Regions from separate parts of the Acidovorax sp. ACV01 genome, predicted to be linked through region 1. Evidence: riboswitches for the same ligand, from Rfam matches in the RefSeq annotation. Region 1 holds a riboswitch; the other holds the start of a gene.
What was found. A riboswitch is a leader RNA that binds a small molecule or an ion and turns the genes downstream of it on or off. The one in region 1 is predicted to bind glycine.

Region 1 (11,758 bases):
AGCGCCGCGTGCAGATAGGCGCGCACGGGCGCGCTCAGGGGGGACCCTGCCTGCAGCAGAGGTTCGTTGGCCGAGGCCACGACCAGCTTTTGGCGCAGAGGGGGGTTGCCGCGGGTCAACTGGTCGAACAGCGCGTTCCAACGCAGTGCAGCGGCCCGCGCGTCGGGGTGGTGGGGTGGCACGGCCCGGCCCAGAAGCTGCTGGACGTCCTCTTCCAGCGCCGCCCATTGGGTGTAGGGCACATGGCCCAGCGCACGCAGGTCGTCGCGGGTCAGGTATTTCTCCAGCAGGGCCATACGCAGCTTGATGGCCGTTTCAATGAACTCGATCATGTCGCCCGGCGGCGCATGGTTGCGCCCGTGCGTGGTGGGCTCCGTGCGGAACATGTGGCCCCAGCGCTCGAGCAGGTCGAGGTCGCCATTCATCCAGTGCAGCATGAGCGCCATCCAGCGGTAGGCCAGCGCCTGCACCTCGGGCGTGTCGGGTGCCAATTGGCGGTCCATGGCACTGCGCACCAGGTCCTTGACGACCAGCCAGTCGGCCTCGATCAGGTGCCAGTTCTGAAAGATGTGCTTGAGTTCGGCCGAACTGAAATACTTGCCGTAGGTCGTCATCAGCGCCAGGGCTTCGAGCCAGTTGCCCATGTCGGGCTCGGCGCCAGCCATCAGTCCATCGCGCAGCATGGTCAGGCGTCCGCGCAGTTCCGTGGCCTGCGTTATTTGCTGATCGAGCGAACGAATCTGCTGTCCGATGATGCGCTCGGGTGCCATGCCTTCACCCGCCAGCAGCTCCCCGATGTCGCTGAGCGCAAGGCCCATCTGGCGCATGGTCTGGATGCCGTGCAGCCGCTGCACGTCGGTCTGGCTGTACAGGCGATAGCCCGCCTCGGACCGGCCCGAAGGCTTGAGCAGACCGATCTCGTCATAGTGGTGCAGCGTGCGCACCGTGAGGCCGGTACGCCGCGCAAGATCACCGACCTTCAGCAGCACGAGCGACTCCACGACGCATCTTGCGCTCCCACTGAACGATGCAACTGGCGCTCCCCAGGCCAGGGCAGCCGGGCAAGGGCCGCCCCGCAGTGAGGGCTGCGTCCCCCCTGGGGGGAAGGCGCCGCAGGCGACTCAGGGGGAGAGTTCATTTCAGCGACCGACTGAAATCAGCTCGATCTCGAAGTTCAGCGTGGCATTGGGTGGAATCACGCCGCCCGCACCCCGGGCGCCGTAAGCGATGGAGGGTGGGCAGGTCAGCTTGGCCTTACCGCCCGGTTTCATGCGCTGCACGCCTTCGGTCCAGCAGGGGATCACGCCGTTGAGCGGGAATGCGGTGGGTTCACCGCGCTTGTAGGAACTGTCGAATTCCTTGCCGTCCAGAAACATGCCTTTGTAGTGCACCTTGACGGTGTCGGTGGCCTTGGGCGAATCGCCCGTGCCTTCCTTGATCGATTCATAGACCAGGCCGCTGGCCGTGGTCACGGGCTTGGCTTGTTGTGCCATGGCGACGGGGGCGATCACAAGGCTGGCAAGCAGCACGCACAGGATGTTGCGCAAAGGGTTCTCCTTGGAGGATGGAATTTAAACAGGCGCGATCTTAGTCCGGTTCCAGGCCACGCCGGTAACAGGCTTGCCGTGAAAAAGCCTGCATGCAGCCGGGGCTCCATGCAGGCTTTGCAGGCCGAGCCGTTGCGGGTCAGGCGTAGTCGCTCACCGGGATGCAGTTGCAGCTCAAATTGCGGTCACCCCATACGTTGTCCACGCGGCCCACGGGCGACCAGTACTTGTTGCTGCGCAGGGCTGCCACGGGGTAGGCTGCGGCTTCGCGGGCGTAGGGGCGGGCCCATTCGTTGCCCAGCAGGCTCTCGGCTGTATGCGGCGCATTCTTGAGCGGGTTGTTGTCCTGCGGCCAGGCGCCCGCTTCGATCTGGCGGATCTCCTCGCGGATGGCGATCATCGCGTCGATGAAGCGGTCGATCTCGAACAGCGTCTCGCTTTCGGTGGGTTCCACCATCAGCGTGTTGGGCACGGGGAAGCTCAGCGTGGGCGCATGAAAGCCGTAGTCGATCAGACGCTTTGCGACATCCTCGGCCATCACACCGCTGGTGTCTTTGAGGCCGCGCAAGTCCAGGATGCACTCGTGCGCCACATGGCCGTTGGCGCTCGCGTACAGCGTGGGGTAGTGGTCCTTGAGGCGCGCGCTGATGTAGTTGGCGCTCAGGATGGCGGTCTCGGTCGCGGCCTGCAGGCCCTCGGCACCCATCATGCGGCAGTACATCCAGCTGATAGGCAGCACGGCGGCATTGCCCAGGGGCGCGGCCGAGACGGCGCCCACGCCACCGGGCACACCTGCCGTGGCATGGCCCGGCAGATAGGGCACCAGATCGGCCACCACGCACACGGGGCCCACGCCGGGACCGCCACCGCCGTGGGGGATGCAGAAGGTCTTGTGCAGGTTCAGGTGGCTCACGTCGCCGCCGAATTCCCCGGGGGCTGCCACGCCCACCAGGGCGTTCATGTTGGCACCGTCCACGTACACCCGGCCACCGTGCTGGTGCACCAGGGAGCACAGCTCCTTGACCTGGGTTTCGAACACGCCGTGTGTGCTGGGGTAGGTGATCATCACGGCGGCCAGATTGGCGCTGTGCTGTTCGCATTTGGCTTGCAGGTCGGCCATGTCCACATTGCCGTTGGCGTCGCAGGCGGTCACCACCACCTGCATGCCCACCATTTGCGCGCTGGCCGGGTTGGTACCGTGTGCGCTGCTGGGGATCAGGCAGATGTTGCGGTGGCCGTGGCCCTGGGCCTCGTGGTAGGCCTTGATGGCCAGCAGGCCTGCGTATTCACCCTGGCTGCCAGCGTTGGGTTGCAGGCTGATGCCGGCGTAGCCCGTGGCCTGGCACAGCCAGGCGCGCAGCTGTTCGTCCAGTTCCTGGTAGCCCTGTAGCTGGTCGGCGGGAGCAAACGGGTGCACGTTGGCAAATTCGGGCCAGGTGATGGGGATCATCTCGCTCGTGGCGTTGAGCTTCATGGTGCAGCTGCCCAGCGGAATCATGCTGCGGTCCAGCGCCAGGTCCTTGTCGGACAGCTGGCGGATGTAGCGCAGCATGCCGGTCTCGGAATGGTGGGTGTTGAACACCGGGTGCGTAAGGTAGCTGCTGGTGCGGCGCAGCTCGGCGGGAATCAATGGCTCCACGCCTTTTTCGAATGCGTCAAATGTGGGCAGCGCCTGGCCATCTTTGGCGAAAACCTTCCACAGCAACTCGATGTCGGCGCGCGTGGTGGTCTCGTCCAACGAGATGCACAGGTGGTTTTCGAAGTAAATTCGCAGGTTGGCGCCCATCTGTACTGCGCGAGCAGCTATGGATTTGGTAGCGCCATCGGTTTTGAGCGACAACGTGTCGAAGCAAGCCTGGGGGCGCACCGGCGCGCCCAGCTGGGTGAGCCCCTTGGCCAGGATGGCGGTGTAGCTGGCCACACGCTGTGCAATGCGCTTGAGGCCTTGGGGTCCGTGGTAGACGGCGTACATGCTGGCAATCACGGCGGGCAGCACCTGCGCAGTGCAGATGTTAGACGTGGCCTTTTCGCGGCGGATGTGCTGTTCGCGCGTCTGCAGGGCCAGGCGGTAGGCGGGCTTGCCATGCACATCCACGCTCACGCCCACCAGGCGGCCGGGCAGGCTGCGCTTGAACTCGTCGCGGCAGGCCATGTAGGCGGCGTGCGGACCACCGGCGCCCATGGGCATGCCAAATCGCTGGGTGGTGCCCACCACAATGTCGGCGCCCCACTCGCCGGGTGCGGTGATCAGCGTGAGGGCCAGCAGGTCGGCCGCTGCGATGAAGGCGGCCTGTTTGGCGTGGGCCTTCTTCACATCGGCGCGCAGGTCGTCAATGCGGCCGCTGGTGGCGGGGTACTGGGCCAGCACGGCGAAATACTCGCCATTCAGCGCGGCATCCCATTCAGCGGCGGAATTGGCCAGCACCACGTCGATGCCCAGGGGCTTGGCGCGGGTCTGGATCACTTCGATGGTTTGCGGGTGGGCGTCGCCGGCCACCACAAACACATTGCTTTTGCTCTTGACCGAGCGCTTGGCCAGTGTCATGGCCTCGGCGGCGGCGGTGGCCTCGTCCAGCATCGATGCATTGGCAATCGGCATGCCGGTCAGGTCGCACACCATGGTCTGGAAATTGACCAGCGCCTCCATGCGGCCTTGCGAGATCTCGGCCTGGTAGGGCGTGTAGGCCGTGTACCAGGCGGGGTTCTCCAGGATGTTGCGCAGGATGACGCCCGGAGTGTGCGTGCCGTAGTAGCCCTGGCCGATGAAGCTCTTCAAGACCTGGTTCTTCGATGCAATCGCCTTGAGCTCGGCCAGCGCCGCCGCTTCCGTGATCGGCAGGGGCAGGTCCATCGCGGTGCTGCGTGCGATGGAGCGCGGCACGATGCTTTCGATGAGTGCGCGGCGCGAGGCCTCGCCAATCACCGACAGCATGTGTGCTTCGTCGGCCGCGTCGATGCCGATGTGGCGGGGCAGGAATTCGGTGGCGTTTTCAAGCTCGCCAAGCGGCAAGGCGGATTGCATCAACATGGTGGGGCAGTCTCGAAGAGGGAATCAGGGTCAGGCGTTCTTGGCGAAGTCGGCGTAGGTGGCTTCATCCAGCAGCGCATCGAGCTGGCTGGCATCGCTGAGCTTGACCTTGAAGAACCAGCCGGCATTGAGCGGGTCGGAGTTGGCCAGCGAAGGGTCGGCACGCAGGGCTTCGTTCACTTCGGTGATTTCGCCAGAGACGGGCATGTACACGTCGGCGGCGGCTTTCACGGACTCCACCACACCGGCGACATCGCCCTGGGCAAAGGTCTTGCCCACTTCGGGCAGGTCCACAAACACCACATCGCCCAGCGCGTCTTGCGCGTGGACGGTGATGCCGACCACAGCTGCATTGGCGTCAGCGGCGTTGATCCATTCGTGGTCTTTGGAGAATTTGACGGTCATGGGAAGGCTCCTCAAGCAACTAGAAAAATGAAAGGAATCTGCAATGTAGCGGGCGCAGGCGCGGTCTGTGCGCTGCGCCCGGCGAAATCAGCCACGGAAATAGTTGGCAGGCACAAAGGGCATTGCACGCACTTCCATCGGCACAGCCTTGCCACGCACGATGGCGTTCACACGCGTGCCCACGGCGGCGAAGGCGGGTGCGACATAGCCCATGGCCACGGGCTCGTTCACCGTAGGGCCCAGCAGGCCGCTGGTCACTTCGCCGATCTTCCGGCCATCGGTGCTTTGCAATTCGGTGTGTTCGCGCACAGGTACACGCTCCAGCGCCACCAGGCCCACACGTTTGCGCTGCAGGTTGGCGGGGTTGTCGATCTGCGCGAGCACCTTGTCGGCACCGGGGAATCCGCCTGCGCGTGTGCCTCCCGTGCGGCGCACCTTCTGGATGGCCCAGTTGAGTGCCGCTTCGGGCGGCGTGGTGGTGGTGTCGATATCGTTGCCGTACAGGCACAGGCCCGCTTCGAGCCGCAGCGAGTTGCGCGCACCCAGGCCGATGGGTTTGATTTCAGGCTGTGCAAGGAGGGCGCGGGCCAGGGTGTCGGCCTGTGCGGCGGGCACCGAGATCTCGAAGCCGTCTTCGCCCGTGTAGCCGCTGCGGGTCACGAAACACGTGCAGCCCGCAATGGCGAAATCGCCGCCCGTCATGAACACCAGCTTTTCCACGCCGGGCGCCATGCGCGCCAGGGCCGTGACGGCCTGCGGACCCTGCAGCGCGAGCAGGGCATGGTCGGGCATCGGAACCACGTTGCAGCGTTGGCCAATGCGTGCCTGGATGTGGGCGATGTCGCCCACCTTGCAGGCGCCGTTCACGATGACGAAGATCTCGTCGTTGCCCTTGTTGAAGAACATCAGGTCATCAATGATGGTGCCTTCGTCGGTCAGCAGCAGCCCGTAGCGCTGCTTGCCCACGGGCAGGTCGATCACATCCACTGGCATCAGGGTTTCAAACGCCGCTGCGGCGTCAGGGCCGACGAGCTTGAGCTGGCCCATGTGCGAGACATCGAACAATCCTGCCGCGCTGCGCGTGTGCTGGTGCTCAGCCATCAGGCCCGCAGGGTATTGCACGGGCATGGAATAGCCGGCAAACGGCACCATGCGGGCGCCCAGCTCGATGTGCAGGGCGTTCAGGGGCGTGGTGAGCAGGGGCGAGGATGTGGCAGGGGATGACATGGCGGACTCCGGGCAAATAGGGGCCGCGACCACAAAGGTGGCCACGGGATTTGCCCTGCTGTCCGCTTTACCTGAGAGATTCACCGCAGCGCCCTGGCTGGCCATGCGGTTTGCTCCTTCGGTGGATGGCCTCATCACGCGATGCGGTGGACCATCTCTCTCCAGCAAGGGAACGCCCGCATCACTGCGGGCGGTTGCCAGTCCTTTTGCCTGAGCGTTCGGCTGCTGCCTGCGCCTTCGGCGGCCCTTTTGGCAAACGTTGCAAAGGGCTCTCTCCTGACGGGCGCAAGTATATCCGCAGGTACCGTCGGCACCCTCTATTTGATGAAACCGAGCACGTGTGGCAGCCAGGTGGACAGCTGGGGCACGAAGGTCAGCAGCACCAGTACCACGCCATGGGCCCACAGAAACGGCGCCAGCTCGCGCACCAGTTGTGTCATGGGCACGCGCGACACGTTGCAAGTGACGAACAGCAAGCCGCCCACCGGCGGGGTGATCATGCCCAGCGTGAGGTTGTAGATCACGACCATTGCGAAGTGCACCGGGTCGATGCCCAGCTTGAAGGCCACCGGTGCGAGGATGGGCGCGAGCACCATCACGCCAGGCAGCGGCTCGATAAAGATGCCGAACAGCAGCAGGAAGATGTTCACGATGATGAGAAACATCCAGGGCGACAGCTGCATGGAGATCAGCCATTCGGCCATCTGCTGGGGAACGCCTTCAATCGTCAGCACCCAGGCGAAAGATGCGGACAGGCCGATGATGATCAGCACCGAGGCCGAGAGCAGCGCCGAACGCGCCAGGATGTCGGGCAGCGCCTTCCACTGCAGCGTGCGGTACACGAACTTGCCACACAACAGCGCATAGAACACCGCCACCACCGACGCCTCGGTGGGCGTGAACCAGCCTGCGCGCATGCCGCCCAGGATCACCACCGGCAGCAGGATGGCCGGCAGCGCCTTCCAGGTGGTCTGCAGGATATCGGCCAGCGGGGGCATCCTGCCGTCGCCCTTGTAGTTGCGCTTCTTCGATACATGGAAGTTCACCACGCACATTGCCACCGCGATGAGCAGACCCGGCAGCAGGCCCGCCACGAACAGCGCACCCACCGATACCGAATCGTCCTGCAGCGCATAGATGATCATGATGATCGACGGCGGGATGATCGGCCCCACGATGGCCGTGGCCGCCGTGAGGGCCGCTGCATACGAGCGGTCGTAGCCTGCCTTGTCCATCATGCGGATCAGCATGGAGCCTGGCCCGGCAGCATCGGCCAGCGCAGAGCCTGAGATGCCCGAGAAAAAAGTGAGCGACACCACGTTGGTGTAGCCCAGGCCTCCCCGCTTATGCCCCACAAACTGGCCTGCAAACTTGAGCAGCACTTCGGTCAGCGATCCGCCGCTCATCAGCTCGGCCGCGAGGATGAAGAACGGGACGGCCATCAGCGGAAAGCTGTCAATGCCGGTGAAGGTCTCCTTGAGCAGCACCATGAGCGGGTAGCTCTCGGCCAGGATCAGCGTGGCCGCTGTGGCCAGGCCCAGCGCAAACGCCACGGGCACACCGATCGCAAGGAACAGGCAGGCCGAGACGATGAGAATGATCGACGCGCTCATAGGGATGCGCTCGCATTCGCGTCGAAGTGCGCATCAGAAGCGAACTCGCGCCGCAGCACGTATCCGCGCACCACAAACAGGAAATGCGCAATCAGCAGCACCCCGCCGATCAACATGGCGCTGTAGATATAGGCAAACGGGATCTGCGTGACGGCGGTCATCTGGAACATGGTGCGCTGCATGTAAAGCCAGCCATACCAGACCATGAAACCGAAAAATGCGAACAGCAGCGCCGCCACAAAGGCACGAACGGCAATGGCGCCCGCGCGGGGCAGGGCATCCTGAAGGTTCTCGACGGCGATGTGTCCGCCGTAGCGCAGCACCGGGCCCGCACCCAAAAAGGTGAGCCAGATCATCATGTGCCGGGACACTTCCTCGGCCCATTCCAGCGAGTTGTGTGTGGTGTAGCGCATGACCACATTGGTGAAGATGATGATCGACATCGCGGCCAGGAGCAGGATCAGTGCCCACCGGTTGGTGGCAATGAGAAGGCGTTCCAGGGTTTTCATGGGCAGGGGGCTGAATCAACGAAAAAACGCCCGGCGCTGCAGGGGCTGCCGGGCGCGCGGGCGAGGGACTGGACCGTGGGGCGTATCAGCGCACGTCCTGGATCTTCTTGATGTTGTCCGCGCCAAACTCTTTGGCGTAACCCACATAGGCAGGCTTGAGCGCTTCACGGAACGCATTGCCATCGACCACCTTGGTGACCTTCATGCCTTGAGATTCAAGCATGGCGATGCCGTTGTTCTCGTCATCGTTCACCTTCTTGCGCTGGGCGGCACCAGCCGTCTTGGCCGCATCGGTGAAGACCTTCTTGTCAGCATCGCTGAGCTTGTTCCAGACCTTGGGCGAAAGCAGCAGCAGCGCGGGCGAATACACGTGGCCGGTGAGCGACAGGTGTTTCTGCACCTGTGAGAACTTGGAGGAGAGGATCACGGGAATCGGGTTTTCCTGGCCGTCCACAGTGCCTTGCTGCAGGGCGCCGAACAGCTCAGGGAATGCCATGGGCGTGGGCAGGATGCCGAAGGTGCGGTAGCCATCCATGTGCACCTTGTTTTCCATCGTGCGCATCTTCAGGCCGGCCGCATCCGCTGGCTTGACGATATCGCGCTTGCTGTTCGTCATGTGGCGAAAGCCGTTTTCCGTCCAGGCCAGCGCAATGATGCCCTTGCTGGGGAACTTGGTCAGGATGTCCTGGCCGATCGGGCCGTCCATCACTTTGCGAGCGTGGTCGTAGTCGCGAAAGAGGAAGGGAATGTCGACGATCTTGACTTCAGGAACGAAGTTGCCGACCGGGCCGGTGGAGGTGTTCACCAGGTCTTGTGTGCCCAGCTGGATGGCTTCGATCTGCTCGCGTTCTCCGCCCAGGGCCGAATTGGGGAAATGCTGGCACTTGTAGCGCCCCTGCGTGCCCTTTTCGACTTCATCACAGAACACCTTGGCGCCCACGCCGTAGTGGGATTCCGGTGTCGTGGCGTAGCCAATCTTCAACGTGGTGGTCTGTGCGGTCGCGGAGGCGCAGAAGCCAAGGGCCAGTCCCAGAGTGGCGACGAGGGGGTGCAGTTGCATGGTGTCTCCTGTGATTGTGGGTGTCCGCGCCGGATGCAGCGGACGCCGCAGCACCTAGTGGCCGCGTGCTCGCAAAATTATGGCGCTGCAACATGGCACAGGCATCCGGGTTTGTGCTGGTAAGCGTGCTTATTAACTGCGTGGAGATGTGTTCCGTGGTGAGGCCGACCGTATTTTTGGAAGGGCTGGTAGTGGGGGGCAAAGGCGTGCCGCCAGTGAGCCTGGCTTTCGCCCCCTGAATGCCAAGGGCCCCGTGCTGGCGGTAACCAGCCGGGGCCTTGTCAGTTTGTGCACTCCGGTAAGAGCGCCTTGATGGAAGAAGTATGCGCTGCAGGGATGAGATGAATTTGCTGAATTCTCTTTGAAACAGTCAAATGTAAGAATAATTTTCTGAATTTGTAGGAATCAGTGAATAATCCACCTGATGGATCGACTGGATAGAAAAATTCTCGCTGTGCTGCAGGGCAACGCCCGCGCCAGCCTGCAAGAGATCGGGCAGGCCGTGGGCTTGAGCGCGTCACCTTGTTGGGGCCGCATCAAGAAGATGGAAGAGGCGGGTGTGATCCAGGGTTACACCGTGCGCATCAACCCGCAGTCGCTGGACCTGGCCGACACGGTGTTGGTGCAGGTCACGCTCGACAGCCACTCCGACAACACGCTCGAAAAGTTCGGCGAAACGCTGGCCAGCATCCCCGAGGTGATCGAGGCGCACCTGGTGTCGGGCGACTACGACTACCTGCTGCGCATCGTCGTGAAGGACACGCGCGACTACGAGCGCCTGCTGCGTGAGAAGCTCTACAAGATCAAGGGCATCCGGCACAGCCGCTCCAGTTTTGTACTGCGCACGCTCAAGAAGGCGGACCTCCCCCTTTTTGTGGGATGAATTTGATTAAAAATGGCCGTTGGCGCTTGTCTGTAAAGCGCTAATAGCTATCAGTTTAATAGTAACTGCATCAGGTGCCAATTCCAACGCTCAGGCATCAAGGAACACCCGCCGCGTTCTGTCTCTGCGGTTCAGAGGCTGTAGGGCATGCAGATCAACGGCAGAATGGCCCCGCCTTTTGCGCTGGTTTCGGTGGGTTGCACCACCACGGTGCGCAGCCAGAGGGCTTGAAGCGTGCCAGCACGGCCGGAGAACCACCACCATGAACCTGCGTTTTGTCGAAGCCTTTTATTGGGTTGCCTCCCTCAAGAGCGTGACGCGCGCGGCGGAAAAACTCTTTCTGACCCAGTCGGCCATGTCCAGCCGCGTGGCGGCGCTGGAGGAAGAACTCGGTGTGCTGCTGCTGGACCGGCGCGACAAACATTTCAAGCTCACCGTGGCGGGCACCCGGTTTCTCACGTATGCGAAACGCATGCTGGAACTGCAGCGCCAGCTCAAGACCGAGATGGGCTCGGGCGGCCCGCTGGAAGTGTCGATCCGCCTGGGCGCGATTGAGTCGGTGCTCCACTCGTGGCTCATCCCCTGGGTGGAACAACTGCGCAAGGACAACCCGCTGCTGGAGCTGGAGCTCACGGTCGAGTCCACGCCCGTGCTGCTCGACCAGATCCGACGGGGCACGCTGGATGCCGTGTTTGCGGCCCTGCCCGCATCGGCGGACGGTATCCGCAGCCAGGCGCTGACGCCCATGGAAATGGTGTTCGTCGGCAACAGCAAGATCCACCGCAAGCGCCGCTATGCGCCTGAAGACTTTGCCGGCACCGACATCCTGACCTTTCAGCGCGGCTCCCAGCCCCATGTGTACCTGCTGGACACGCTGCGCCAGGCGCAGGTGGAGCCGCGCTGCGTGCACACCATTTCCTCGATCTCCGCCATGGTGCAGCTGGTACAGGGTGGATTTGGTGTGGCCACCCTGCCGCGCCTGGCGGTGGAGCGGATGCTGGCGTTCCCGGATCTGCGCGCGTTGGCCTGCGACATCGTCCTGCGGCCACTGCCCATTCATGTGAGCTACCGCGAGGACCCCTCATCCCCGGCAATGGAGGCGATCGTGCGATCCGCGCTCAGCTTCATCGAGGCACAACCACCGCAGCCCAAGACGCGCAAGGCCCGCGCCTGAGCGCGAGGACCACGCACGCTCCTTTTTTCTGCTGCGCGCACTTCCGTTGCGCTGTCTGCATTTCCGCTTCCGCATTGAGGACTTCGCATTGAAATGCGTGCGGGGTTCCGTGCGACTGCGCTGGTTCAGATGCTCCTTTCAAGGGCCCGGGTTAACCCTTGCAGCAATCACAAGGGTTAACCCTAAGCACCAAGTTGGTTTGCCTCGCCCCAATGAAGTGCATCGAAAAAATCGATGAGCTGAGAGAAATTTTTTGAATTTGCCAGCGCAGTTACACCCCAACACAATCCGTCCAACGTCATGCAATTGACT
Region 2 (11,758 bases), on a different contig from region 1:
CAATGCGCAAACGATCACCCTGCTGGCTGGTGTAGCGCGAGAACACGAGCTTGAACTCGTCGTCCGTGAGGCTCACCTGGTGCGCCTTGGACGCGTCCTTGACCGGCATGGTCACCGAATAGCCCTTGGCTGGGTAGATCGGCAGGTGGATGCCCAGCGGCTGCGCCAGCAGCGGGCTGAACGAGCCCATGGCCAGCACGAAGGCGTCGCCCTGCACGCGCTCGAAGCGGCCCTCGGCGTTGGTCACTTCCACATGGTCGATGTTGCCGCCTGCCTCGCGCAGCGCCGTGATGTGGTGGCCCAGACGGAACTGCACACCCGCCGCCTCGCACAGTTTGGCCAGCTCGCGCGTGAACTGGTTGGCATCGCCCGATTCGTCCTCGGCCGTGAAGGTGGCGCCTGCCAGCTGCGGGCGGATGTGGGCCAGCGCTGGCTCGATGCGCGCGGCCTCGTCGGCGCTGATGACCTGGCGCTCGCAGCCCAGGGCGCGCATCTGCTCGGCCGGGGCCAGGGCGCCATCGAACTCTTTCGCGTTGGTGTAGAAGTGCAGGATGCCTTGCGTGCGCTGGTCGTACTGGATGCCGGTGGCTGCACGCAACTGCTGCAGCACGCTGCGGCTGTAGGTGCCCAGGCTCACGATCTGCTCGATGTTGTGGCGCGTGCGCGCCGGCGTGCAATTGCGCAGAAAGGCCAGGCCCCAGAGCCACTGCCGCATGTCGGCGCGGAGGCGAAACAGCAAGGGGGCGTCTTCTTTGCCCAGCCACTGCAGCACCTTGAGCGGCGCGCTGGGGTTGGCCCAGGGTTCGGCGTGGCTGACCGAGATCTGCCCACCGTTGGCAAAGCTGGTTTCGGCGCCGGGGGCTCCCTGGCGGTCAATGACGGTCACTTCGTGGCCGAGCTGTTGCAGGAAATAAGCCGAAGTCACGCCGAGCAAACCGGCACCCAAAACAATCACGCGCATTTTTGAAGCCTTTTAAGGGTTCAGCGCTTGATGGACGTGCGTTGGTAGCTATTTTTTATATAGCAAGCAGTTGGCGCGCGTCCGCCAAGCTGCCGCTCCCCCTGTCCTTGGTACCTGAGAGATTCACCACACAGCCCACATGGCGCGCGGTTTGCTCCTTCGGTGCGCCACGGTGTGCCCGTGGCGGCTCTCCAGACGGCTTTGATGAATGGTGCAGTACGGGACCTGAGCGTGTATGGGAGTTTGCGCCTTCGGTGCAGCGGCGGGCGTGTGGCCTGCCGTGCTCTCCTGCGGGGCCCATTCTAGGAGGGCACGGGCGGCGGCAAAGTGTTTTTGCCGGCTAATGGGTGGCAATCGTTGCTGATGGTAGGAGGTGGCAGGTCGCCATAATCCAGCGACTTGACCCAGCCCAGGACGCTTTCCCTATGCCCGACACCGCTTTCGATCCCTTTGCCAGCGCGGCCGTCATCACCATGGCCCGCCAGGGGCGCACCCCCCGGCCGCTCGATTTGCCCGCAGCGCTGCGCCCGCGCGATGCGACCCAGGCCTATGCCGTGCAAGACATCGTGGTGCGCGAGCGGGGGGAGATTGCAGGCTGGAAGGTGGGCGCCGCGTCGCCCCAGGCACTGCCCACGCGGGCAGCGCTCACCCGTGATTCGGTGGTTGTGGCGCAAACCGTGCAGGCGGTGCATTTGTCTTCTGCAGGGTTCGCCGTGATGGGGGTCGAGGCCGAGCTGGTGTACGAGCTGGGTGCCGATTTGCCCGCCCGCTCCACGCCCTACAGTGCGGCCGAGGTGCTGGCTGCCGTGACCTCGGTGCGCGCCGCCATCGAGGTGTGCGATACGCGGTTTGCGGCCTGGGGGCTGCAGGGCGAATGGAGCCGCCTGGCCGACCAGGCCTGCCATGGCGCACTGGTCGTGGGTACGGGGGTGGCCGATGTGGCGGCGGTGCAGCCCCTGGCGCAAGCGGTGAGTTTGTCAGTGAACGGGATGGTGGCCGTGCAGCACGCCACCTGGGGCAACGCGGCGGGCGATCCGCTCCGGCTGCTGGTGTGGTTGGCCAACGAAGGCGCGCGCAGCCTGGGTGGGCTGCGCGCGGGGCAGTGGGTGACCACCGGTTCCTGCACAGGCACCGTGTTGGTGGCGCCGGGTGCGGTGGTGGTGGCTGAGTTTCCAGGCCTCGGACGCACCGAGGTTCATCTGGTGTGACAGGCGGGGAGCGCTGGGCTCCCCCAAGCGCCATCAGTTGCGACGCGGGTTGTCGGGCTGGCTGTCGCGGCGATTGGATACGCCGTCGCCATCGCGGTCGCGGTCGTTGCGGTTGGCAACGCCATCACCGTCCCGGTCCCAGCCACCGCGTTGCATTTCCCAGCGGCCTTCACGCTCCACCCACTGGGGCTGGCGGTACTGGTGGCCATTGCGTGCTTGCACCCAGTGGCCCCGGACCCAGCGGTGGCGGTTGCCACGCCATTCCCAATGCCCTTCTTCCCACACCTGTCCGCGGCGTGGGCGTGGCACGGCTTCATGCCGTGGAGGTGGGGGGGCGGGAATCACCTGGTAGTTCTGCGTGGATTGGTATCCACGTTCTGGCTGACCCGATTGAATGATGACGGTGCCTTGCGGTGCAGCGTGCGCGGATGCAAGGGGCAGCAGTGCCATCAGGGCGAGGGCGGCTGCAGTGAATGTCTGGCGGGTCATGGTGATCTCCTAATGTTCCTTGCGGAATCGGTCTGTTCATGGTGGCGGTTCGGCGCGCTGCGCCACGTAGGCGCTGAGCGGGGTCAGCCGTAGGCGAAGAGGGCGGCTTCACCCGGGTCTTCCCGGGCCGCCCCCGGCCTTCGCCCCTCCGTCAGTTGCGGTACGGGTTGTCTGGACGGCGATCGTGGCGGTTCGGCACACCGTCGCCGTCGCGGTCCCGGTCGTGGCGGTTGGACACGCCATCACGGTCCCGGTCGTGGTGATCGCGGTCATAGCGGTTGGGAATTCCGTCGCCATCCCGGTCGCGGTCATAGCGGTTGGGGATGCCGTCTCCATCCCGATCCCAGCCACCTGGGCGCATTTCCCAGCGGCCGCCATGTTCCACCCAACGGGGTTCGCGGTAGTAGTAGCCAGGGCGGGCCTTCATCCAGTGGCCCTGGACCCAGACGTGGCGGTGGCCACGCCAATCCCAGTACCCGGGCACCCACACCATGTCCCGGCGGGGGCGGGGCACCACTTCATAGCGGGGTGGTGGTGGCGGGCCGTATTGCACCACCATGGGCGCGGGCGCTTGGTAGTGGTGGGGTTGTCCCGACTGGATAACAACGGTGGCGCTGGTCTGTGCCTGCGCCACCGTAGCGGCACCCAGCGACAGCAGGGCGATAGAAACAGCGGCGAGTGCATTGCGGGCCATGATGGTCTCCTCAAAATGATTCCTTGCGGAACCGGAGACTTCATGGTGCAGACGCTGCGTCAAGACGGTGTAGGCGAATTGCGAAGTCTTGTGAAGTTGTGTTTCCTGCAGCGGTGTCGACAGGGGTTTCCGTGATTTTTCTCACACTCCAGACGGCCCACCCCGTGCCTTGCGGAGGGTGCCCTCAGCGCCACCACACCAGTGCGGCCACCACCAGCAAGGCAAACCAGGCCGGGTGCCTGCCGTCGGTGGCATAGAACACCAGCAATCCGCTGACCAGGGTGGCCAGCCCCGCCACATCAGCCACCCAGGCCCCCAGGTTGGTGTCTCCTGGCACGGTCCCCAGGCGCCACAGCAGGGCGCTCAGGGCCCACCCCAACACGGTGGCCAGGTGCCAGGTGCCCCAGAGGATGCGCACCTGCCGCTCGTGCAGTACGGGCCGCCCTCCGGTGGGCACGATGCCCTGCGTGCGCAGAGCGCGAAACACGAGGAATTCACCCAGCACCGAGTGCGCAACACCCACCAGGGCGAGGCCCCCGGCTGCCAGTACCAGCGGAGTATTCATGAACAGTTTTCAAGTCAATCAGGATGGCTGTAGAAGGTGCAGACGCGGCGCATCGACCTGTCTTCGTTGCCTTCAACGCTTTGGGGGCCAGCACAGGGCCAGCGCGGGCGGCAGCGCCAGCCAGAAACCCGATGTGGGCATGAGCACAATGCCCAGCGCCGTGAGAGCCAGCAACCCGGCACCCAGCCCGCGCAAAGGAACGGGCGCCAGGGCTGCATTGCGTTCGATCAGCAACATGGCCCAGCCCAGCAACGCGAACAACACGCCGAACAGTACAAACCAGACCACGGCGCCCACGGCCGGGTCTTTTTGCACGCTGTTGAAAACGCCGCGCCGCACGATCTCTTGCAGCTGGGTCGGAAACACGACGGCGGCATACAGCGTGTGCAGCAGCGCCACGGCCAGCATCCACCGGCCCTTCCAGCGGTTGCGAAGCGGTATGGCCGTGGAGCGAAGAGCGGGGGAGGTCAGGGTGGTCATGTTGGGGGGGTCCTATGAAGAAAGAAGGGCGGGGCAATGCGTGTGGACCCGTGCGCCCAGCCCCGTAAGCAGGTGCATCAGGCCCATCCACATGCGCTCGAACGCAGGCATCTCGCCGGGCACCTGCACCAGGTGCTCGCCCAGCACGCGCTGGTGCCGTCCGGCGGTGATGGGTGGCGGCGTCTTGACGCCAAAATCGAAGACCGGTTGCGTGAAAGGCTCCATCTGCCAAGCCTGCATGTCAGCCAGTGCGGGCGCGAGTTCGGCGGTGTAGGCCGACACGGTGAGGCTGGCATTGACGAGTCCGAGTGCCTGGTAGGCCTGCAGCACCAGTGCGTCTCGCTGTGGGTCGGTGGGAGGGCGCAGCAGTGCGGACCAGGCCTGTGTCACCTGCGCCCGAAACTCGGCAGAGAGGCTGCGCGTGCAGCCAAAGTCGAGCACACCCACCGTGCCATCAGGCGCAAACAAAAAGTTGCCAGGATGCGGATCGGCATGCACCCGGCCCAGCACAAAGATGCAATGCATGAACCAGTCCCACAGGTGCTGCCCGGCCTGGTCGCGTTGCTGCTGTGTGGGCTGCGTGGCCAGCCAGGCCTGCAGGTGCTGGCCGGGCAGGAACTGCTGCGTGAGCACCTGGGCCCGTGTATGCGACAGGATGGGCTGTGCCAGGACCACGCCGGGCAATGCCGCGTGCTGCGCAAACCATTGCAACTGCTCGGCCTCCTGCAGGTAGTCCACCTCGCGCAGCAATGTGGCTTCGATCTCGGCCATCACGCTGTCCACCACGGTGTTGGCGGGAAGGGGCATGTCGGTGTGGGCCAGGGCGCGCAGTGCAGTGCGCATCAATTGCATGTCACTGGCGATGGTGGCGGCAATGCCGGGGTACTGCACCTTGACGGCCACTGTGCCATGGCCTGCCAGCTGCGCGCGGTGCACCTGGCCCAGGCTGGCGGCGGCGAAGGCGGTGGGATCGAACTGATCAAACAGCGCCTCGGGCTCCTGGCCGAAGGCCTGGCGGAACACGCGCCCCACCAGCGCGCGGTTGAGCGGCGGTGCCTGGTGGTGGGCGCGCGCCAGCTCCTGCCGCACGCCCTCGGGCAGCAGGCCCGGGTGCATGCTGAGCAGTTGCGACACCTTGAGCGCCGAGCCCCGCAGCTGGCCCAAGGCGCCAAAAAGGATGCGGCCCAGGGCGGCCTCGTGGTCGGCCTGTGCCTGGGCAGACGGCGTGCGCACACGGTGCCCCAGTTGCGCCATCCCGATGCGCGCAGCCGCCAATCCGGTAATGGTGCCGCGCGCCAGCCGGCCGGTGCGCGGCGCGTCAGCGCGCGCCATGGTGTGAAGTGGTCAGCTGACGCAGCATGACTTGCACAATGCGGCGATGAAACGGCGTGATGACGGCCATGTAGGCATGGCCCAGCGTGTTGTGGATGTGCACCACGGTGCTGATGACGACCGTGGGGGCACTGCCAGGCTGGCCGTGCTTGGTCAGAGAGACCTGCACATCCAGGTGTTTGTCGTCCTGTCCCATTACCACTTCGGTGTCGCTCAGATGGCGGATCAGGAAGATGCCCACCTGGTCTCCGACGCGGTAGCTGCGCGCATCGGCCGGGGAGGCTCGGCTAGCAGGCGGATGCACATCCTGCAACTGTCCCACACCCTTGAGGCCCACCAGCCGCACCAGCTTGTTGCGGACTGCCAAGAGTTGCTCCGTCCACCGCGGTGTCCGGGCCACCACGTCCAGCCAGGTCTGCAGTGCGCTGGTGGCGGGGCGAGGGTCGGTCGTTGTGAAGGCGTCAAAAAAATCCGCGTTGTGCAAGGTGGCATGGATGACCGTGCCAGCGGGCACCTGGACCTCGCGCACGGTGTTGGCGGTGGTCATGCGGACTTCCTCTTGCGTGGCGTGGCCGCTGGCTTTGCAGCGGTTGCCGGGCTGGCAGCGCGGGGTTTGCGCGGCGCGCGCGGCGGTGTTGAAGGCTCCGGCGAATGGGATGTTTCGGCTGCTGCCTTGTAGGGGGGGGCAGGGCCGGGCGGCGCGCTGGCCATCGCCTGTTTGGCCAGCTGCAGCATGCCCATCAGGCCGCTGCTGTGCTGCACCATGCGGGCCATCTGGCTGCGCAGCACAAAGCCACCGAGCTGCAGCACGCGGTTGACGAGCCCACCACGCAGCGCCTGCACCAGCACCCCCAGCGACAGGTCCACCAGCTGCGTGGTGTCGGCAAATTCGTCAGAGGTGTCGGCGAGCCAGTACGTCACCACACCGGCCAGGTAGTCGGTGTACAGCCCGCCCGCCAGGCCCTTGAAGTCGCAGGGCTCGATCTCGCCGCTGGCCTCGGCTGCTTCCAGAAAGCTGGCGACGGCCTCGCGCAGGCTTTGCCGTGCCGCCAGGGGTTCCGCCAGCATCGACAGCGGCGAGCGCCGCGCCAGAGTGCGCACCTGGGCCACAAATTCGCGGTCGGCCAGCAGGCGCTCCAGCACGGCGTCCGTCAGGCGCTGCAGCTTTTCCTGCAGCAGATAGCCCGCAAAGCCCGGCGTCTGGAGGGTTTCGGCCAGCGCCTGGTGGACCACATCGTCCAGATAGCCCAGCACGATGCGGTCTTTGGTGGGGAAGTATTTGTAGATCGTGGCGTCGCCAATGCCGGCGGCGCGCGCGATGTCCTTCATCGTCGTGCCGTCAAAGCCCTGGCGGGTCATCAGGTCCACCGCGCTGGCCACGATCTGGCGGCGGGTGGCGTCTTGCTGTTGGCGGGTGGTTTTCACTTTTGTATCTTTAAAATCGTTGAATCGATGATTTAAAGAATAGTGAATTTTCATTAAAGAGTCAATGCGTATCGAAGGATGGGCCCGACGAAGGTGCAGACACCTTCGCCTGTGCGCTGGGCTGCGGCTCAGTCGTCGGGCACAAACACCTGCTCGATGGTCCGCCCGAGCACGGTGGCGATCTTGAAGGCCAGGGGCAGGCTGGGGTCGTATTTGCCCGCTTCGATCGAGTGCACCGTCTGGCGGCTCACACCCAGCGCGTCGGCCAGGGCTTGTTGGGTCATCCCGCGGTCTTGCCGCAGGGCTTTGACGTGGTTGTGCATGCGGGTTGCCTCAGTCCGGCGCCAGGCCATCGGCCACCAGCTGCGCCACGTGCTCGCCCAGCGTGGCGCTGGCCGGCCGGTAGCGGACGCCCAACTCGGCCTGGCTGCGTGTGGTGTCGAACTGCAGCGGATGCCCCACGTTGTGGCGCACGTAGCTGCGCGTCATGCCGGCCATGGGCGCGATGAGCCACATCAGCCATCGGGGCACCTCTTTGGTGGGCAGCTTGGCGCTGCGGTCCGGGTGGCTCTGGCGCAGGCGCTGCGCGATCTCCAGCAGGCGCAGGCTTTCGCCCACCACCAGGTAGCGGCCCGAGGCTGCCGGCAGCAGCGCGGCGCTGACGTGCGCCTGCGCCACATCGCGCACATCCACCGTGCCCAGCCACAGCGGCGGCACGCCCTGGCGGAAGGACCCGTCCAGAAACTGGCGCAGCAGCTGCACGCTGGTGGCATCGTCGCGCTGCGACAGCGAAGGGCCGAAGATCGCGCCCGGATGCACGCTCACCAGCGACCAGCGTTTTTGCTGTGCCTGCAGATCCCAGGCCAGGGCCTCGGCGCGCGTCTTGGAGAGCGCGTAGGGATTGCTTTGCGCGGTCGAAGTGCGGTTGGTGTCCTTTTCGTTGAGCACATGCCCCGGGCGGGATTGCAACTCGTCGCTGTCGCCGAACATCGCCACGATGCTGCTGGTGATGACCACACGCTCCACGCTCGCCGCGCGATTGGCCGCATCCAGCACGTGGCGCGTGCCCGTCACGGCGGGGGCGATGAGCTCGCGCTCGGGGTCGGCCGAAGGGCCCAGCTTGTAGGGCGAAGCGGTGTGCAGCACCGCACTGCAACCCTGCATGGCGGTGTCAAAGCCCTGCGCGCCTAGCAGATCGGCCTCAAACAACATGAGCTGGCCAGGATGCGCCTGTGCCAGGCGCTGCAGGTGAGCGACCTTGCGCCAGTCCTTCAGGCTGCGCACCGTGCCGTGCACCGTGTGGCCCTGCTCCAGCAGCAGCTTCACGATCCACGACGCCAGGTATCCGGCCGCGCCGGTCACCAACACGCGGGCCATGCTCAGCTCACCCTGTGGTGGGTGATGCATAGGCCCAGGCCCCAGGCGGCGATCAGCCCGGCGGCCACGGCCAGCGGGTGCACGGCAGGGGCCATGCCCAAGGCCTGCACCGCGGACACCACCAGCAGCATGGCCAGCGCCAGCCCCACCGCCCACTGGCAGGCGCGGCCGTGCATCTGGCGCTGCAGTTCGTCCAGCTGGCGGTAGCGGCGATAGCCCAGCCATGCCAACAGGCCACACGCTGCCGCCAGCAGCCCCGCCGCCCACCGGCCCGAAGCCAGCGGCAGGTGCGCGAGCTCCAGGCTGGCGAGGCCCAGCAAGATCACCACGAGCAAGCCGGAGAGCACCTTGGCCAGGTAGCTGATTTGTTCCAGGGGAGGGGGAAGTTCGTTCATGCGGGCCTCAGGAAGTAAAGTTTGCTTTACAAATTGTCGTGCCACCGCGATGCCGATGTCAAGTTTCTTTTACTTTTGACAATGTGGAATCGGCTACGGAGACCGGAAATTCAGTGTTCTTGGCCTCCAGCGCTTATTGGATAAGCATTTATTGCTATCAATAAAGCAGCGGTGACTCAGAACCCGATGGCATCGCCCGATCTCAAACGAGCGACGCAAGCCAAGCGCCCCAACGCCGCGTCGTTCCCTCCCAGGGAGAGAGCCACACAGCGGCTTAGAGGGGCAGCCTCCGCATCCCCGTGAACGCTTCAAATTCCCAACTGCGCATCGCCAGCAGCAAGGTGTAGCCCTCCAGCTCCCGCGGCGGCAGCTTCTGGTCTGCCAGGTGTTGTTGCGCAAAGTCCTGCGCGACGCGCTGCATGCGCTCCATGAAGGCGGGGGCCAGGCCCCGGCTGATGGTGCCGTGCACGAGCAACACGCCTTCGCCGGCACCATCGAAGCCGCCGGAAAAGTAGTCGAGCAGCGCGTGCTCGCGAAAGTAGTTCATCACCGGGCCGTGGGGCCGCCAGCGGAAGGTCTTGGCGAGCTTCAAACGGTAGCGGTTCAGCGGCCGCAGCTCGATGATGCCGATACGGTCAAGCTGCGCCAGGTACTTGATGCCCTCGGCCTCGGAGAGCCGGTAGGTAGTGGTCACCTGCTCCAGCGTCCACTGGCTGAGCACGCAGATGGCCATGAGCAGCAGCTTCTTGTCGGCCACCACGGCGCGCTCCTGCTCCTGCGTCAACTCCTTGAGCAGGGGTTGGTTTTCGGCCACGCGGCGTGCCAGGTCGGCAAAGTCCAGCGCCAGTGCGCGGCAGATCGCGTCGATGCGCGACAGCGGCATGTCGCCCTTGGCCAGCATGCGCTTGACGCTGGACTCGGCCATGCCCAGGGCCTGCGCCAGGTCGGCGTAGGTCATCTGGGCGGTCTTGAGTTCTTTTTTCAGGGCGAGAACGAGGTCGGCTGTAGTGCTCATGGGTATCGATTATCAATACTGAGGGTGTCTTTAGCGGCAATTGGTGCGACTTTTTGGCGGTGACGTGGCGTGGACTGCACACACTGCGCCGCATTCACTGCCCAACCCTGCGGATGCGAAGACCATGACCTTTCTGATTTCTCTCCCCACCCGGCGCCACAAGCCCGTGACGCGCGCTGAAGCGGGCCTGCTGCTGGGCGTGATCGCGTTGCTGGCGCCGGCCGTGTTCGGACCGGTGTTGCCTGCCAGTGTGCACCAGCACGGTTTTGCCGATCAGCGGGCGCTGTGGGGTATTCCTTGTGCGATGGATGTGCTGAGCAATCTGCCGCTCGCCATCGCAGGGGTGTGGGGCTTGCTGGCATTGCGCCGTCTGGCCGCCGGTGCTCTGGACCACACATCCCACGCGATGGTCACGCTGTTTTTCGTGGGGTTGGTGTGCACGGCCATGGGCTCGGGTATGTACCACTGGCAACCGCAGGACGCAGGCCTGCTGTGGGATCGGTTGGGCATGGTGCTGCCTTTTGCGGGCCTGTTGGGGCTGGCGGCGACCAGCCGCGTGAGCCAGCGGGCGGGGTGGGCCACGGCGGGCGCGATGCTGCTGGCCGGGCCGCTGGCCGTGCTGTGGTGGTCGCACGCTGGCAACCTGATGCCCTGGGCGGTGGTGCAACTGGGCGGCATGCTGGTGGTGCTGGCACTGGCTTGCTGGCCCCGGCGCGATGGCGCCCTGGCGGTGCACCTGGGCGCGGTCATTGGCCTGTATGCCGTGGCCAAGTTGTTCGAGGCCGCCGATCACGCGGTGTTTGACGCCACAGCGCAGTGGGTGTCGGGACACAGCATCAAGCATGTATTCGCTGCCAGCGCTGCCTGGCCGGTGTTGCTGGCACTGGCGGCATTGCGCAACAGCGGTGCACGGGGTGCGCCGCACGTCACGCTGTCCGGGCAGAATGGCGCCCACACCGTGGGTGTCGCACGCAGATTCCGCGCCTGAGTGGCGGGGCACTGGATACACAAACACAAAGACACAGCAAACCCATCGGAAACGAGGAGAAAAGCATGCACCCCGAGACCCTCTCAACCAGCGTTGCGCCAACGCATGAGGACCCGAACCAGTTTGCCCTGCTGCGCCAACGGCGGTTTGCGCCGTTTTTCTGGACCCAGTTTTCAGGCGCCGCCAACGACAACCTGTTCAAGTTCGCGTTCACCGTGATGGTGACCTACCAGCTCAGCGTGTCGTGGCTGCCGCCGGCGATGGCGGGGCTGGTGATTGGGGCGCTGTTCATCCTGCCGTTCCTGCTGTTCTCGGCCACCTCGGGCCAGCTCACCGACAAGTACGACAAGACGAAGATGATCCGCTTCGTGAAGAACCTGGAGATCGCCATCATGCTGGTGGCGGCGGGTGGGTTCATCGCGGGCAATGTGCCCATCCTGCTGCTGTGCACCTTCTTGATGGGCGTGCATTCCACGCTGTTCGGGCCCGTCAAGTTCGCCTACATGCCCCAGGTGCTCAGTGAGCGCGAGCTTACCGGCGGCAACGGCATGGTCGAGATGGGCACCTTCGTCGCCATCTTGTTGGGCAACGTGGCGGGCGGCCTGCTGGTGGCGTTGCCCGGCATTGGCCACACCACCGTGGCCGTGGCGTGTGTGGTGGCCGCGCTGATTGGGCGCGCTGTGGCGCAATTCATCCCGTCGGTGCCGGCCACCGACCCGGGGCTCACCATCAACTGGAACCCCTTCACCGAGACCTGGCGCAACCTCAAGCTTGCGCACGAGAACATCGTGGTGTTCCGCTCGCTCCTGGGCATCAGCTGGATGTGGTT

Region 2: linked by a shared signal. The riboswitch ahead of IB243_RS21595 (D-amino acid dehydrogenase) and the one ahead of gcvT (glycine cleavage system aminomethyltransferase GcvT) in region 1 are both predicted to bind glycine.

What each region holds. Positions count from the first base shown of each region.
Region 1 is NZ_JACUZT010000001.1:447,413-459,170, forward strand. Features, by position in the region: gene IB243_RS02110 (MerR family transcriptional regulator) at 1-989, opposite strand, end outside; gene IB243_RS02115 (FKBP-type peptidyl-prolyl cis-trans isomerase) at 1,140-1,493, opposite strand; gene gcvP (aminomethyl-transferring glycine dehydrogenase) at 1,687-4,575, opposite strand; gene gcvH (glycine cleavage system protein GcvH) at 4,606-4,980, opposite strand; gene gcvT (glycine cleavage system aminomethyltransferase GcvT) at 5,068-6,207, opposite strand; glycine riboswitch at 6,256-6,382, opposite strand; glycine riboswitch at 6,396-6,496, opposite strand; gene IB243_RS02135 (TRAP transporter large permease) at 6,525-7,820, opposite strand; gene IB243_RS02140 (TRAP transporter small permease) at 7,817-8,329, opposite strand; gene IB243_RS02145 (TRAP transporter substrate-binding protein) at 8,415-9,389, opposite strand; gene IB243_RS02150 (Lrp/AsnC family transcriptional regulator) at 9,814-10,272, shown strand; gene IB243_RS02155 (LysR family transcriptional regulator) at 10,535-11,446, shown strand.
Region 2 is NZ_JACUZT010000008.1:145,828-157,585, reverse strand. Features, by position in the region: gene IB243_RS21595 (D-amino acid dehydrogenase) at 1-961, opposite strand, end outside; glycine riboswitch at 1,053-1,166, opposite strand; gene IB243_RS21590 (2-keto-4-pentenoate hydratase) at 1,387-2,169, shown strand; gene IB243_RS21585 (YXWGXW repeat-containing protein) at 2,203-2,658, opposite strand; gene IB243_RS21580 (YXWGXW repeat-containing protein) at 2,810-3,352, opposite strand; gene IB243_RS21575 (hypothetical protein) at 3,537-3,917, opposite strand; gene IB243_RS21570 (DUF6463 family protein) at 3,990-4,397, opposite strand; gene IB243_RS21565 (AarF/ABC1/UbiB kinase family protein) at 4,410-5,729, opposite strand; gene IB243_RS21560 (DUF2867 domain-containing protein) at 5,716-6,276, opposite strand; gene IB243_RS21555 (TetR/AcrR family transcriptional regulator) at 6,273-7,154, opposite strand; gene IB243_RS21550 (helix-turn-helix transcriptional regulator) at 7,283-7,477, opposite strand; gene IB243_RS21545 (NAD-dependent epimerase/dehydratase family protein) at 7,488-8,531, opposite strand; gene IB243_RS21540 (hypothetical protein) at 8,534-8,926, opposite strand; gene IB243_RS21535 (helix-turn-helix transcriptional regulator) at 9,201-9,941, opposite strand; gene IB243_RS21530 (hypothetical protein) at 10,066-10,929, shown strand; gene IB243_RS21525 (MFS transporter) at 10,995-11,758, shown strand, end outside.